DNA from 3 places in the Janthinobacterium sp. PLB04 genome. Region 1 is predicted to be linked to each of the others. Evidence: predicted binding sites of a transcription regulator. Region 1 holds the regulator's gene; each other region holds the start of a gene.
What was found. Region 1 encodes FNR, which switches genes on or off when oxygen is low (the NO sensors DNR and NnrR bind a similar motif). Its sites were predicted from a motif close to TTGATNNNNATCAA; they were not measured.
Positions count from the first base shown of each region.

Region 1 (4,169 bases):
CTGGGTCTTGTTCTACAGCCTTGCAACCTACGGCAACGCGGGCTGGCTGCGCGAGCAGGTGTGCAAATACATGTGCCCGTACGCGCGCTTCCAGAGCGCCATGTTCGACCAGGACACGCTGATCATCACCTACGATGCCAAGCGCGGCGAACCGCGTGGCGCCATGAGCAAGAAGGCCGGCAACAACGACAAGCTGGGCGATTGCATCGACTGCACCCTGTGCGTGCAGGTGTGTCCGACCGGCATCGATATCCGCAACGGCCTGCAGTATGAATGCATCGGCTGCGCCGCCTGCGTCGATGCCTGCAACAGCGTGATGGACAAGGTCGAGCGGCCGCGTGGCCTGATACGCTACAGCACCGACCATGCGATGGAAAACAACTTCAATTCGAAGCAGATACGCCAGCGCGCCATGCGCCCGCGCGTCTTGATCTACACTTCCATCCTGGCCCTGATCATCATCGCCGTGTGTACCTCGCTGGCCCTGCGCACGCCCCTGAAAATGGACGTGATCCGCGATCGCGGTTCGATGGGGCGCGAAGTGGAGGACGGCATGATCGAAAACGTCTACCGCCTGCAGATCATGAATACGTCCGAGCAAAGCCAGCATTTTAAAATCAGCGCTTCCGGCTTGCCGGGCCTGACCTTGCTGACGCGCGAAGAAGTGACCTTGCAGCCGACGGAAACGCTGGGCTGGCCGATCCGCCTGCGCGTGCCGCACGGCGTCGGCGAGAAGGGCTCGAACAAGATTGCGATCGAATTGCAATCGCTGGACGATCCATCGCTGCATGTGCGTGAAAGCGCGGTATTCATCGTGCCACGTTAACAAGGAAAGGCGGACGGGGACCGGGTGCCCTCGCCGCCGCCACGAAGTTGCAGGAAGGCCGGTCCCCATGCGGGGGCTGGCTGATCAAACAGGAGAAATATCATGTCCGACAGTCTGAAACTGCAAGCACCCGTTGCACCGTGGTACAAGCATCGCTGGCCATGGCTGCTGATGATCGGTCCCGGCCTGTCCGTGGTCGTCGGCAGCTTCATGGGCTATATCGCGTTTACGCAGCCCGATGCGCTGGTGGTGGGCGATTATTACAAGCAGGGCAAGGCGATCAACCAGGATTTGAAGCGCGACACGATCGCCAGCGACCTGGCCATGGATACGCGCCTGTCATATGACGTGGCTGCAGCGCGCCTCAGTGGTTCCGTGCACAGCTTCGGCAAGGCCTATCAGGCGCCGCTGCAGCTGCACCTGGCGCATGCGACCCTGCCCGAAAAGGATATCAAGCTGCTGGTGCAGCCCGATGCGGCCGGCAATTTTTCCGTAGCACTGCCGATGCTCGAGCGCAGCCGCTGGCAAGTGCTGGTGGAAAACGACAAACGCGAGTGGCGCCTGTCCGGCATCTGGACCTGGCCCCTGCAACGCAGCATCGCGCTGCACGCGGATGAAGAGCTTTAACGTACAGCGCCGGGAAAACCGTCGCGAGCGGCAGTGATTTGTGGTTGAGAAGCGCAGCTGTGCTATGCACGGGCGCGCCGATCCAGCGAGCATCGCAGGCCGCAAAGCGCGACGCGCAGCAGGTTTTGACGGTGCTGTTACTTGCAGGTGTCCGTACCGGCCGTAATGGCTTTCAACTTGGCCGGCTGCAGGATTTCGATCTCGCGGTTCGAGACGCGCAGCCAGCCTTCCTTCTTGAATTTCGACAATAAGCGGCTGACGCTTTCGATGGTCAGACCCAGGTAGTTGCCGATTTCCTCGCGCGACATGCGCAGCTGGAAATTGCTGCCCGAATAGCCGCGTGCTTCATAGCGCGATGCCAGGTTGACGATGAAGGCGGCAAAACGCTGGGTCGCCTGCATATTGCCCAGCAATAGCATGACGCTTTGCTCGCGCGTGATTTCCTGGCTCATCATGCGGTGGAAATGACGCAGCAGGGTCGGCATATTGCCCAGCAATTGTTCCAGGCTGGAAAACGGAATTTCACACACTTCGCTGTCTTCCAGCGCCACGGCATTACAGTGGTGGCGGTCGGCGCTGATGGCATCCATGCCCAGCAGTTCACCGGCCATCTGGAAACCCGTCACCTGCTCTTCGCCACCCGGATTGATCTGGTAGGTCTTGAAGTGCCCCAGGCGGATCGCGTACAGGTTCTGGAACGAGTCGCCGATGCGGAACAGCGAGGCCCCACGCACGATCTTGCGGCGGCGGCCGATGATCTGGTCCAGCCTATCCATGTCGCCCACATCAAGGCCCATCGGCAGGCACAATTGATGCATGCTGCAGGTCGAGCATCGTGCACGCAACGCCTCCACGTTCACGGTGGGCAAGGTGGGAGTGAGTAGCGCTTCAGTCATGTCGGTACCTTTTAGAAAATGCAACAACAAGTTTACTGCATACAGCTGCATACAGGGTTGCCGTATGCCAATTTCACCGTAAATTCGGCGAATAAACGACGTCCAGCCTTTAATTATATGGCAACATCGTCAAAAGCCCATACGGGGCGGGCAATTTGCGCGGCGGCGCTTGCCAAGCTGGGGTATTGATAGGAAAATTCCTGACAGCATTATCTGCCGCCTGTGCCGCCCGGCACTGAAAAGGAAATCATGAAGCCTCTCGGCATTAAAGCAAAAGTCGCGCTGGCCACCAGCCTGACCTCGATCGCCATGATCGCGCTGGTCACCATGATCCAGGTGCAGCACATGCGCGACGACTTCACCCGAGTACTGCTGAGCCAGCAGTCATCCCTGATCAGCCGCACCGCTGCCGAGCTCGACGACAAGCTGGGCATGCTGCTGCAGATTGTCACCCTGACGGCCAGGCAGCAGCCGCCGGAACTGATCGCCCAGCCCGCCAAACTGCGCGAATACTATGCGCGCCGCTCGATGCTGGTGCTGTTCGACGACGTGCTGGTGCTCGATGCGCATGGCGCCATCGTGGCCGACATGCCGGAAGTGGCGGGGCGCGCCGGCATCAACGTCGCCGAGCGCGAGTATTTCCAGACCGTCCTGCGCACGCGCCAGCCCATGATTACCGAGCCGATGCTGGGCAAGTCGAGCGGCATGCCCATCGTGCAGATGGTGGCGCCCGTGCTGGCCGCCGATGGCCAGGTGGCCGGCGTGGTGATCGGCGTGCTGCGCCTGTACAAGGACAATCTGCTGGGCCGCCTGCGCTCGGAAAAGATCGGCAAGAGCGGCTATTACTTCATCCTCACGCGCGGCGCCGTGCCGCGCTATGTGCTGCACCCCGATACCAGCCGTTTGCTGCAGCCGCGCAAGCCGAACGCCAACCTGACGACCACCCAGCTGCTGAAGGAGGATGGCGAAGGCAGCATGGTCAGCACCAACAGCCGCGGCATCACGGCCGTCAACAGCTTCAAGCGCCTGAAATCCGTGAACTGGCTGCTGGCCGCCTCGCTGCCCGTCGAGGATGCCTTCGAACCGTTCGATGGCGTACTGTACCGGCTGGTGCTGTGGAGCATCCTCGCTTCGCTGCTGGCCGCCTTTGTTCTGGGCTTGGTCACCGTACGCCTGCTGTCGCCGCTGGTGCGCCTGCGCGACACCCTGCTGGCCCTGCGCACCAGCGGCAGCCGTTTCACCCCCGTGCCGGTACAGCAGCGCGACGAGATCGGCGAACTGACGGAAGCGTTCAATGGCCTGATGAGCGAACGCGACCGCCTGCAGCAGGAACTCGAAGCGCGCGCGGCGGAGCTGGAGCAGGAACGCGACCGGGCCGAGGCGGCCAACCGCGCAAAGAGCGATTTCGTGGCCAACATGAGCCATGAAATCCGCACGCCCCTCAATGCCGTGCTGGGCATGGTGTATTTGCTGGGCAATACCAGGCTCGACACGGAACAGCGCAAGTACCTGACCATGGTCAGAGTGGCGGGCCAGTCGCTGCTGGGCATCCTCAACGATGTACTCGACTATTCGAAGATCGAGGCGCGCCGCATGGAATTGTCACCCGTCGAATTCGACCTCGACGAAGTCATGAATACCCTGGCCACGACGATGACGATGAATGCGGGCGAAAAGGAACTGGAACTGGCCATCGCCGTCGAGCCCGACGTGCCGCGGCGCCTCGTGGGCGACGCCCAGCGCCTGCAGCAAATTCTCGTCAACCTGGCCGGCAACGCCATCAAGTTTACCGAGAGCGGCGAAGTGGTGGTGGCCGTCAG
Region 1 covers NZ_CP088968.1:270,834-275,002, forward strand. Annotated here, with positions in the region: gene ccoG (cytochrome c oxidase accessory protein CcoG) at 1-826, shown strand, start outside; gene LSO07_RS01080 (FixH family protein) at 929-1,453, shown strand; gene fnr (fumarate/nitrate reduction transcriptional regulator Fnr) at 1,591-2,349, opposite strand; gene LSO07_RS01090 (response regulator) at 2,599-4,169, shown strand, end outside.

Region 2 (4,169 bases), 3.0 Mb from region 1:
GCCACGCCATACGCATTGATCACCCATTGCAGCCCGCCGGGCGTAAAGCCCAGACTCTGCTGGATTTGCGGCAAGGGAATCATGGTGATGGAAAAATCGAGCAAGGCAACGAATTGCGTGGTGCACAGCAACACCAGGCAAAGTTGCCGATGTGAAAGTAACATAGGAGATCCTATCGATATAGTTTTACTCGACGTCAAAAGAACGCCGCATGCCCCTATAATGCGTTTTTCCAGAGCGAAACTGAAACGATGATTTTTCGCGTACAACTATAGAAAAACTATATCGATGAAGCATCCTTTACCGCTCCAGGCGCTGCGCGCCTTTGTCGAAGTGGGCCAGCGCGGCAGCATCAAGGCGGCCGCCGAGGCGCTGCACGTGACGTCCGGCGCCGTCAGCCAGCAGATCCGCCTGCTGGAAGAGCGGGTCGGCATGCCCCTGTTTACGCGCGAACGCCAGGGCTTGCGCCTGACCGAGGCGGGCGCCATGGTCCACCCCGCCCTGCTGGGCGCCTTCGCGCAGATCGCCGGCGCCAGCCAGGCGCTGGAAGACATGGGCGCGCGCCAGACGCTGACCGTCAGCACGGTCGCCACCTTTGCCGCCGCGTGGCTGGTGCCGCGCCTGGGCCGCTTCAACCAGCGCCATCCCCATATCGAAGTGCGCGTGGAAGCGACATCCGCGCTGGTCGACCTGCGCCGCGACCGGGTCGACGTGGCCTTGCGCCACGGCCTGGGCGACTATCCGGGCTTGCAGGTGACGCGATTGATGGCGCCCGTGCTGGTGCCCGTCGCCAGTCCATCCCTGATGGCGGGCCAGCCGCCCATCGCCACGCCGGCCGATTGCCTGCGCTACCCGCTGCTGCACGATACGGACCGCGCCGACTGGCCATTGTGGCTGGCCGCGCATGGCGCCCCGGACGACAGCACGGATGCGGCGCGGGCGCGGCGCGGCTCGGCCTTCGAAGATGACTTTCTATTGATACGCGCAGCCGAGGCGGGCCAGGGCCTGGCCCTGGTGCCGCAGCTGTACGCGCAGGAGGAAATCGCCGCCGGGCGCCTGGTGCAAGTGCTGGATTTGCCCTGGCCCGCGCGCTTTGCCTACTACCTGGTGGCGCGGCCCGACGCGGCCACGCGCCCCGCCGTGCAGGCATTCATGGCATGGATCTGCGAGGAAGCGCAGGCAGTGCGCTAGAGCGCATGGCCTGCGGCCACGCACGACACCACGCCGCAGGCGGTGCTGAACGGCGCCGGTACGCCGGCGCGCCCCATGGCGATGCACGTTGCGGCCGGCAGTATGGCCAGCAACAGGGCCAGGTAGCCGATCGCCTTCAGGCGCCGCACGGACGCATTGCCGGCAACCGCGCCTGCCCCGTGTGGGTAGCCCTTGCCCGCCTCTTCGCTGCCGCTTGCCGACATTTTCGTATGCATGTCCATCTCCTCTATCCACCGTGAGCGGTCTTGCTTCACTTCTTGCTTAACTACATCTTGCTACATAAATTTATCAAATACAACAAATAAATTCACGAAAAAATCGTTTTTCTTATTCCTCGACAGGCGGAACGATGGAGGAAATATGTCCTGTCATAGTGAAAAATGGTTCACAGCAAGCTTTTCACGCCATCCATGCCCGAACCCGTATGGATTAAAATTCAATATAATCATTTTAATCGCAATATTCGTTTAAATGGCTTTTATTCGAACTGCCATCCAAGTGGCAAGCCGCCTGCCGCACGCATCCGGCCAAACTTGATGTAGATCATAATTTTTTGAACAAGCTCTTGCTACCCTGTAAAAAAATGACAGGAGCCCTGGATGAGCAAGACGCAGCCAAGCGACGCGGAACACAACATTGAACATGAGCGCCTGGGCAGCGCCTGGCAAGGCGTGCCAGTGCCCGACTATCCGGAAAGCGCACCGGAAGGCGCCACCCTGGACCTGCTGCTGAGCGCCTGGCTGGGCAAGTTCACGGGCGGCATTTCGCCTGCCGCGCTGGGCAACGCCTATGCCGACTGGCTCAGCCACCTGGCGCTCGCGCCATCGAAGCAGCAAACCCTGCTGCAGGAAGCGTGGAAGAAGATCGGCCGCTGGCAGCAGTACGCGCTGCAGTCGGCGCTGGCCGGCAGCGCCACTGAGCCGCCGTGCATCGCGCCGCTGCCGCAGGACCGGCGCTTCGACGACCCTGCCTGGCGGCGCTGGCCGTACAACCTCGTCTACCAGGGCTTCTTGCTGCAGCAGCAATGGTGGCACCGCGCCACCACGGGCGTGCGCGGCGTCTCGCCGCACCACGAAGATGTCGTCACGTTCACCGTGCGCCAGTGGCTCGACATGCTGGCGCCGTCGAACTTCCTGCTGACCAATCCCGTGGTGCAGCAAGCGGCCCTCGACAGCGGCGGCGCCAGCCTGGCGCGCGGCATGGCCCACGCGGCCGGCGACTGGCAGCGCGCCGCCATGGGAGCGCATGCACCCGATGCGCACCGCTACAAGGTGGGCCAGAACCTGGCCGTCACGCCGGGCAAGGTGGTCTACCGCAATGACTTGATCGAATTGATACAGTACGTGCCCGCGACAGAGAGCGTGCATGCCACGCCGCTGCTGTTCGTGCCCGCCTGGATCATGAAGTTCTATATTCTCGACCTGTCGCCGCACAATTCGCTGGTGCGCTACCTGGTGGGCCAGGGCCACACGGTATTCATGATTTCCTGGAAAAATCCGCTGGAAGAAGACCGCGAGTTGTCGCTGGAAGACTACCGGCAACTGGGCGTGATGGATGCGCTCGACGCCGTTGCCCGCATCACGGGCGCGCCGCAGGTGCATGCGGCCGGCTACTGCCTGGGCGGCACCCTGCTGGCGATCGCCGCCGCGACGATGGCGCGCGACGGCGATGCGCGCCTGGCCAGCCTCACCATGCTGGCCTCGCAGGTCGACTTCAAGGAGCCGGGCGAACTGTCGCTGTTCATCGACGACAGCCAGGTCAGCTTCCTGGAAGCGGCCATGTGGAAGCAGGGCTACCTCGATACGAAGCAGATGGCGGGCGCCTTCCAGCTGCTGCGCTCGAACGACCTGGTCTGGTCGCGCCAGCTGCGCCATTACCTGATGGGACAGGACGAGCAGGACAGCGACCTGATGGCCTGGAACGGGGACGCCACGCGCATGCCCTGCCGCATGCATGCGGAATACCTGCGCCGCCTGTTCCTGCACAACGACCTGGCCGAAGGCCGCTACCGCACCGCGGGCCGCCACATCGCCCTGCGCGACATCGACGCGCCCATCTTTGCCGTCGGCACCCTGACGGACCACGTGGCGCCGTGGCGCTCCGTGTATAAACTGCAGCTGCTGACCGACACGGACGTCACCTTTTTGCTCACCTCGGGCGGCCACAATGCGGGCGTCGTCTCGCCGCCGGGCCAGCCGCGCCGCAGCTACCAGCTGGCCACGCACGGCCACGATGCGCCCTATGTCGACGCGGACAGCTGGCAGCGCGACGTGCCGCACCATGACGGTTCGTGGTGGCCCGCCTGGCAAGCGTGGCTGGAAGAACGCGCGGGCGCGCAAGTGGCGCCACCGGCCATGGGGATTGCCCTGGGCGATGCACCGGGCAGCTACGTGCTGCAGACCTGACAACCGACAACCGAGGAAAACGCCATGCCCTATACGACCCTGCTGGTCCACGTCGACAATTCCCGCCACTGCGCCCAGCGCATCCGCCTGGCCGTGCGCCTGGCCGTCGCCGAAGGGGCCCACCTGATCGGTTCGGCCATGAGCGGCATCTCGCGCTACGCGTATGGCGGCGGCGTCAACGCGCTGCAGTTTGCGCCGGCGCAGATGCAGGCGCTGCGCAACCAGGCCAGCGAGGCGCTGCACGACTTCGAGCGCATCGCCCGCGAGGAAGGCCTGGGCAGCTACGAAACGCGCTTCGTCGACGACGATGCGCAAGGCGCGCTGCTGCTGCAGGCGCGCTATTGCGACTTGCTGATCCTGGGCCAGACGGATGCGCAGGATACGCCGTCGCGCGTCATCGCCGGCACGGCCGAATACCTGATGCTGCATTGCGGCCGGCCCGTGCTGATGGTGCCGCACGCGCCCTCCGCCGCGCCGGCGGGCGCCGCGCAGCATCCGCTGCTGGCCTGGAACGGCAGCGCCGAAGCGCTGCGCGCCATCACCGATGCGCTG
Region 2 covers NZ_CP088968.1:3,222,402-3,226,570, reverse strand. Annotated here, with positions in the region: gene LSO07_RS14320 (MFS transporter) at 1-164, opposite strand, end outside; gene gcvA (transcriptional regulator GcvA) at 289-1,191, shown strand; gene LSO07_RS14310 (hypothetical protein) at 1,188-1,427, opposite strand; gene LSO07_RS14305 (PHA/PHB synthase family protein) at 1,812-3,617, shown strand; gene LSO07_RS14300 (universal stress protein) at 3,642-4,169, shown strand, end outside.
Region 2: LSO07_RS14305 (PHA/PHB synthase family protein) is a predicted target of FNR. The motif match lies at 1,746-1,759, and genes of this name have one in related genera.

Region 3 (4,169 bases), 630 kb from region 1:
CTGCCGGCACGCCAGGCGGCACTGCCCGCCAGCGAACGCCGCAGCGTGCGCCTGCCGCCTCTGCGCGTGCTGGCCGCCGACGACGTGCCGCAAAACCTGGAACTGCTGAGCTTACTATTGGGCAAGCGCGGCCATACGGTGGTGACGGCCGGCGATGGCGCGCAAGCCTTGCAGCTGGCGCAGCAGGACGACTTCGACATTCTGCTGCTGGACTTGCAGATGCCGCGCATGGATGGCCTGGCCGCCACGCAAGCCATCCGTGCCGCCGCCCTGCGCGATGGCCGCCCGCGCGTGCCCGTGATCGCCATGACGGCCAGCGTGCTCGATGCGCACCGCAAGGCGGCGCGGGCGGCCGGCATGGACGGTTTCGCCACCAAGCCCGTCGAGTGGCAGGCGCTGTCGCAGGAAATCGCCCGCGTACTGGGCCTGGCGGCAGAAGCGGGCGACGATGGCGGCGAACCGGCGGCGTCCGCTGGCGGACGGGTGCTGCACCATGCAGGCGCCCTGCAGCGCTGGGCCGGCAACGACAGTGCCTACCACGCGGCGCTGGCCCGTTTCGCACGCGAGCATCCCCGCTTGCCGCCTGCCCTGCTGGCCGCCATCGAGGCCCGCGACCACGCGGCGCTCTTGCCGCAGAGTCACCAGCTGCGCGGCGTGGCAGCCAATCTGGGCCTGGAACAGCTGGCCGCCAGCCTGGCGGCGCTGGAGCAGTGCTGCGCCAGCCCCGGCTCCGCCACGGCGCGGCAGCTCGACGAGATCCTGGGCGCCCTGCTGACGCAATGGCCGGCGGCCGTGGCCGCCATCGCCCGGCTGGCGCCGCCTGCATTGCCAGCGGCAACGGCGGCTGCCATCGACGCGCCCGCCGCCCGGCAAGCGGCCAGTTCCCTGCTGCACGCCTTGCGGCGCGGCGAACTCGATGACGCGGCGCAAGCACAGTTGCAGCACGCCATGGGCGCGCAAGCGGACGCGCTGGCGCCGCTGCGGCATGCTATCGACGACTTTGATTTCCCTCTGGCACAGTCGCTCCTGCACGACTTGCTGCACACCTTCGCCCCGGAGTCTCCATGAATGCACCCGCCAGGCCCGTGATTCTCGTCGTCGACGATGAGGCGGCCAATTTGCAATTGCTGCGCCAGATATTGCAGAACGACTACGCGCTGCTGTTCGCCAAGGATGGCGCGCGGGCACTGGAACTGGCGCAGCAGGAACGCCCGGCCCTGATCCTGCTCGACGTGATGATGCCGGGCATGAGCGGCCACGACGCCTGCCGCCAGCTGAAAGCCGCGCCACTGACGGCCGCCATTCCCGTCATTTTCGTCACGGCCCTGAACGACATGCGCGACGAACTCAGTGGTTTTGAAGCGGGCGCCGTCGATTACATCACCAAGCCGCTCAGTCCCGCCATCGTGCGCGCCCGCGTGCGCACGCACCTGTCGCTGGTGCGCATCGACGAACTGAAGGAAACGCGGCTGCAGATCGTCCAGCGCCTGGGTCTGGCGGCCGAATACAAGGACAATGAAACGGGCCTGCACGTGATCCGCATGAGCCATTACGCGCGCCTGCTGGGCGTGGCCGCCGGCATGGACGAGGCCGCCGCTGACGACCTGCTGCACGCGGCGCCCATGCACGACGTGGGCAAGATCGGCATCCCCGAGCGCATCCTGCAAAAGCCGGGCAAGCTCGACGCGGACGAATGGGCCATCATGCAGACGCACGCGCGCATCGGCGGCGACATCATCGGCGAACATGCCGAAGGCGGCATGCTGGCGCTGGCGCGCGAGATCGCCCTGTCGCACCATGAAAAATGGGATGGCAGCGGCTACCCGAACGGCTTGGCGGGCGAAGCGATTCCCCTGGCGGGGCGCATCGTCGCCGTGGCCGACGTCTTCGACGCGCTGACCTCGGTGCGCCCGTACAAGCGCGCGTGGTCGGTACTGGACGCCGTGGGCTATCTGCAAGCGCAACAGGGCAGCCATTTCGATGCGCGGCTGGTCGCGCTGTTTGTGCAGGAACTGCCCGCCATCGCCGCCATCCGGCTGCGCTGGGCAGAGAAAGAGGAACACCACGCGCCCGCTTGAAGAATGAACTCCCGCCACGGCCAGCGTTGTTGCGTCACACAGGGAAGTGCCGGACAGATGGCGCCGGCGCCGATGCAGACCACTGGAAAGGCAAGGAGTTCAATGCCATTATGGCTGGCGACGGGCCAAACATTTTGATGCACATCAAATGGATCAACATTTCCTGGCTGTGGACTTGCGGATGACCATGGCCCGTGTTTTTTTGACCCACATCAAGCCCAGCATAAGAAAACCGCCCGCCAGCAAGGCAATGCTGGACTTGCCCGTGTTGCCGTTCTAGCCTTGTTGCCATCCTGACTAGCGAATGACAACATGGCCTATAAATCCATCCTCGTCCACGCCGACCTGTCGCGCCATGCGCCGCAGCGCATCGCCATCGCGGCACGGCTGGCGCACGCGCACCAGGCGCACCTGATCGGCGCCGCCATGACGGGCCTGTCGCGCTTTTACCTGGAAAACAACCGCGGCATGCGCGGCAGCGCCGTGGCGGCGCAGATCAACGCCCTGCATGGGCAGGCGGAACAGGCCCTCGACCAGTTTGAAACGCTGGCGCGCCAGGCCGGCACCGTCTCGCTGGAACGGCGCCTGATCGAAGACGATGAGGATGGCGGCATGGCCGTCAGCGCCCGTTACAGCGACTTGACGGTGCTGAGCCAGCACGACGACAGCGAAGCGCTGCCCGGCGCCATGAGCGACCTGGTGCCCTACGTGATGCTGAACGCGGCCCGTCCCGTGCTGATCGTGCCGCGCAGCGGCAAGTTCACGCAGATCGACAACACCGTCGTGGTGGCCTGGGATGGCAGCATGGAAGCGACGCGCGCCATCGGCCACGCCCTGCCCCTCTTGCGCGCGGCGCGCCTGGTGGTGCTGGCCCTGCTGCACCCGCCGGCCGGCCATACACAGCCGGCCCGCCATCCGGGCGCCGACATCGCCGCCTACCTGAGCCGCCATGGCGTGCCCGTCGAAGTGCGTCCGGCCATCGCCACCGGCGACATCGGCGCGGCGCTGCTGGCCATGGCCGCCGAAGTGCATGCGGACCTGCTGGTGATGGGCGGCTACGGCCACGCGCGCTTCCGCGAAATTTTACTCGGCGGCGTGACGGAAACGATCTTGCGCCAGATGACCTTGCCGGTGCTGATGGCGCACTGAAACCAAGCGCGCTCCATGTCGTTGCACAATGGGTATACTTGCCTGTTTATCCACATCAAAGCAATGTACATGAACCAACAACTCGTCAATTGGGGCAATAGCCTGGCGCCATTCGGCGGCGAACTGCTGTGGACCGCCCTGCCGTGGATGCTGCTGTGCAGCGCGGCCGGCTTCGTGCTGGCGCTCGGCATCTGCTACCAGCTGGCCAGAAAATGCCTGCTGGTGCGCCGTCCCCGCGCCTGGCATGTGGCTGCCAAGCTCAGCTATGTGCTGATCCTGCTCGCGCTGCCGCTCCTCGGTGCCGGCTTTGGCGCCGTGCACAGCGTGCACCGCGTGGTCAACCAGGCCCTCGAGCGCGACTTGCAGCCCGTGGTCGAAGCACAGATGCCGGCGCTGCGCGTCTACCTGGAACAGCAGGTCAAGCTGATCGCCCCGGGCCAGCCCATCAGCGTGCGCAGCCTGCTCGAACCATTCGTGCAAGGCATGTATTACCAGCCCACATCCAGCAGCTACTGGGAACGCAGCAAGGCGCGCTGGATCAATGAATTCATTCTGCGCCGCGGCAGCGTGCTGCTGACGCAGGTGCTGCAGGAACAGCTGATCGCCAGGGTCGGCCTGCTCGGCGAAGCGCTCAAGGGCGCCAACTTCCGTGGCCAGGCGACGGGCGAACTGGCCGCGCTGGGCACCGATCTGGCCGTGCGCCTGACCACCGACGTGGCGCGCCATGCCGACTTCAGCAAACTCGACAAGTCAGTGCCGATGATTTTCATCGACGCCATCAAACGGCAAGCCGGCGCCTATTTCAATTCGCTCAAGATCACGCTGGGCCTGTTCGCGCTGGCGGCGCTGCTGCTGGTATGGGGCGAGATCATGCTGTACCGCCATTACTACCTGCGCCGCCATCCGCCCGCCGCCGCCCGGCCCGTGCCGCCCATGTAAAAA
Region 3 covers NZ_CP088968.1:6,056,355-6,060,523, forward strand. Annotated here, with positions in the region: gene LSO07_RS26770 (MHYT domain-containing protein) at 1-1,068, shown strand, start outside; gene LSO07_RS26775 (response regulator) at 1,065-2,078, shown strand; gene LSO07_RS26780 (universal stress protein) at 2,391-3,227, shown strand; gene LSO07_RS26785 (hypothetical protein) at 3,297-4,166, shown strand.
Region 3: LSO07_RS26780 (universal stress protein) is a predicted target of FNR. The motif match lies at 2,213-2,226, and genes of this name have one in related genera.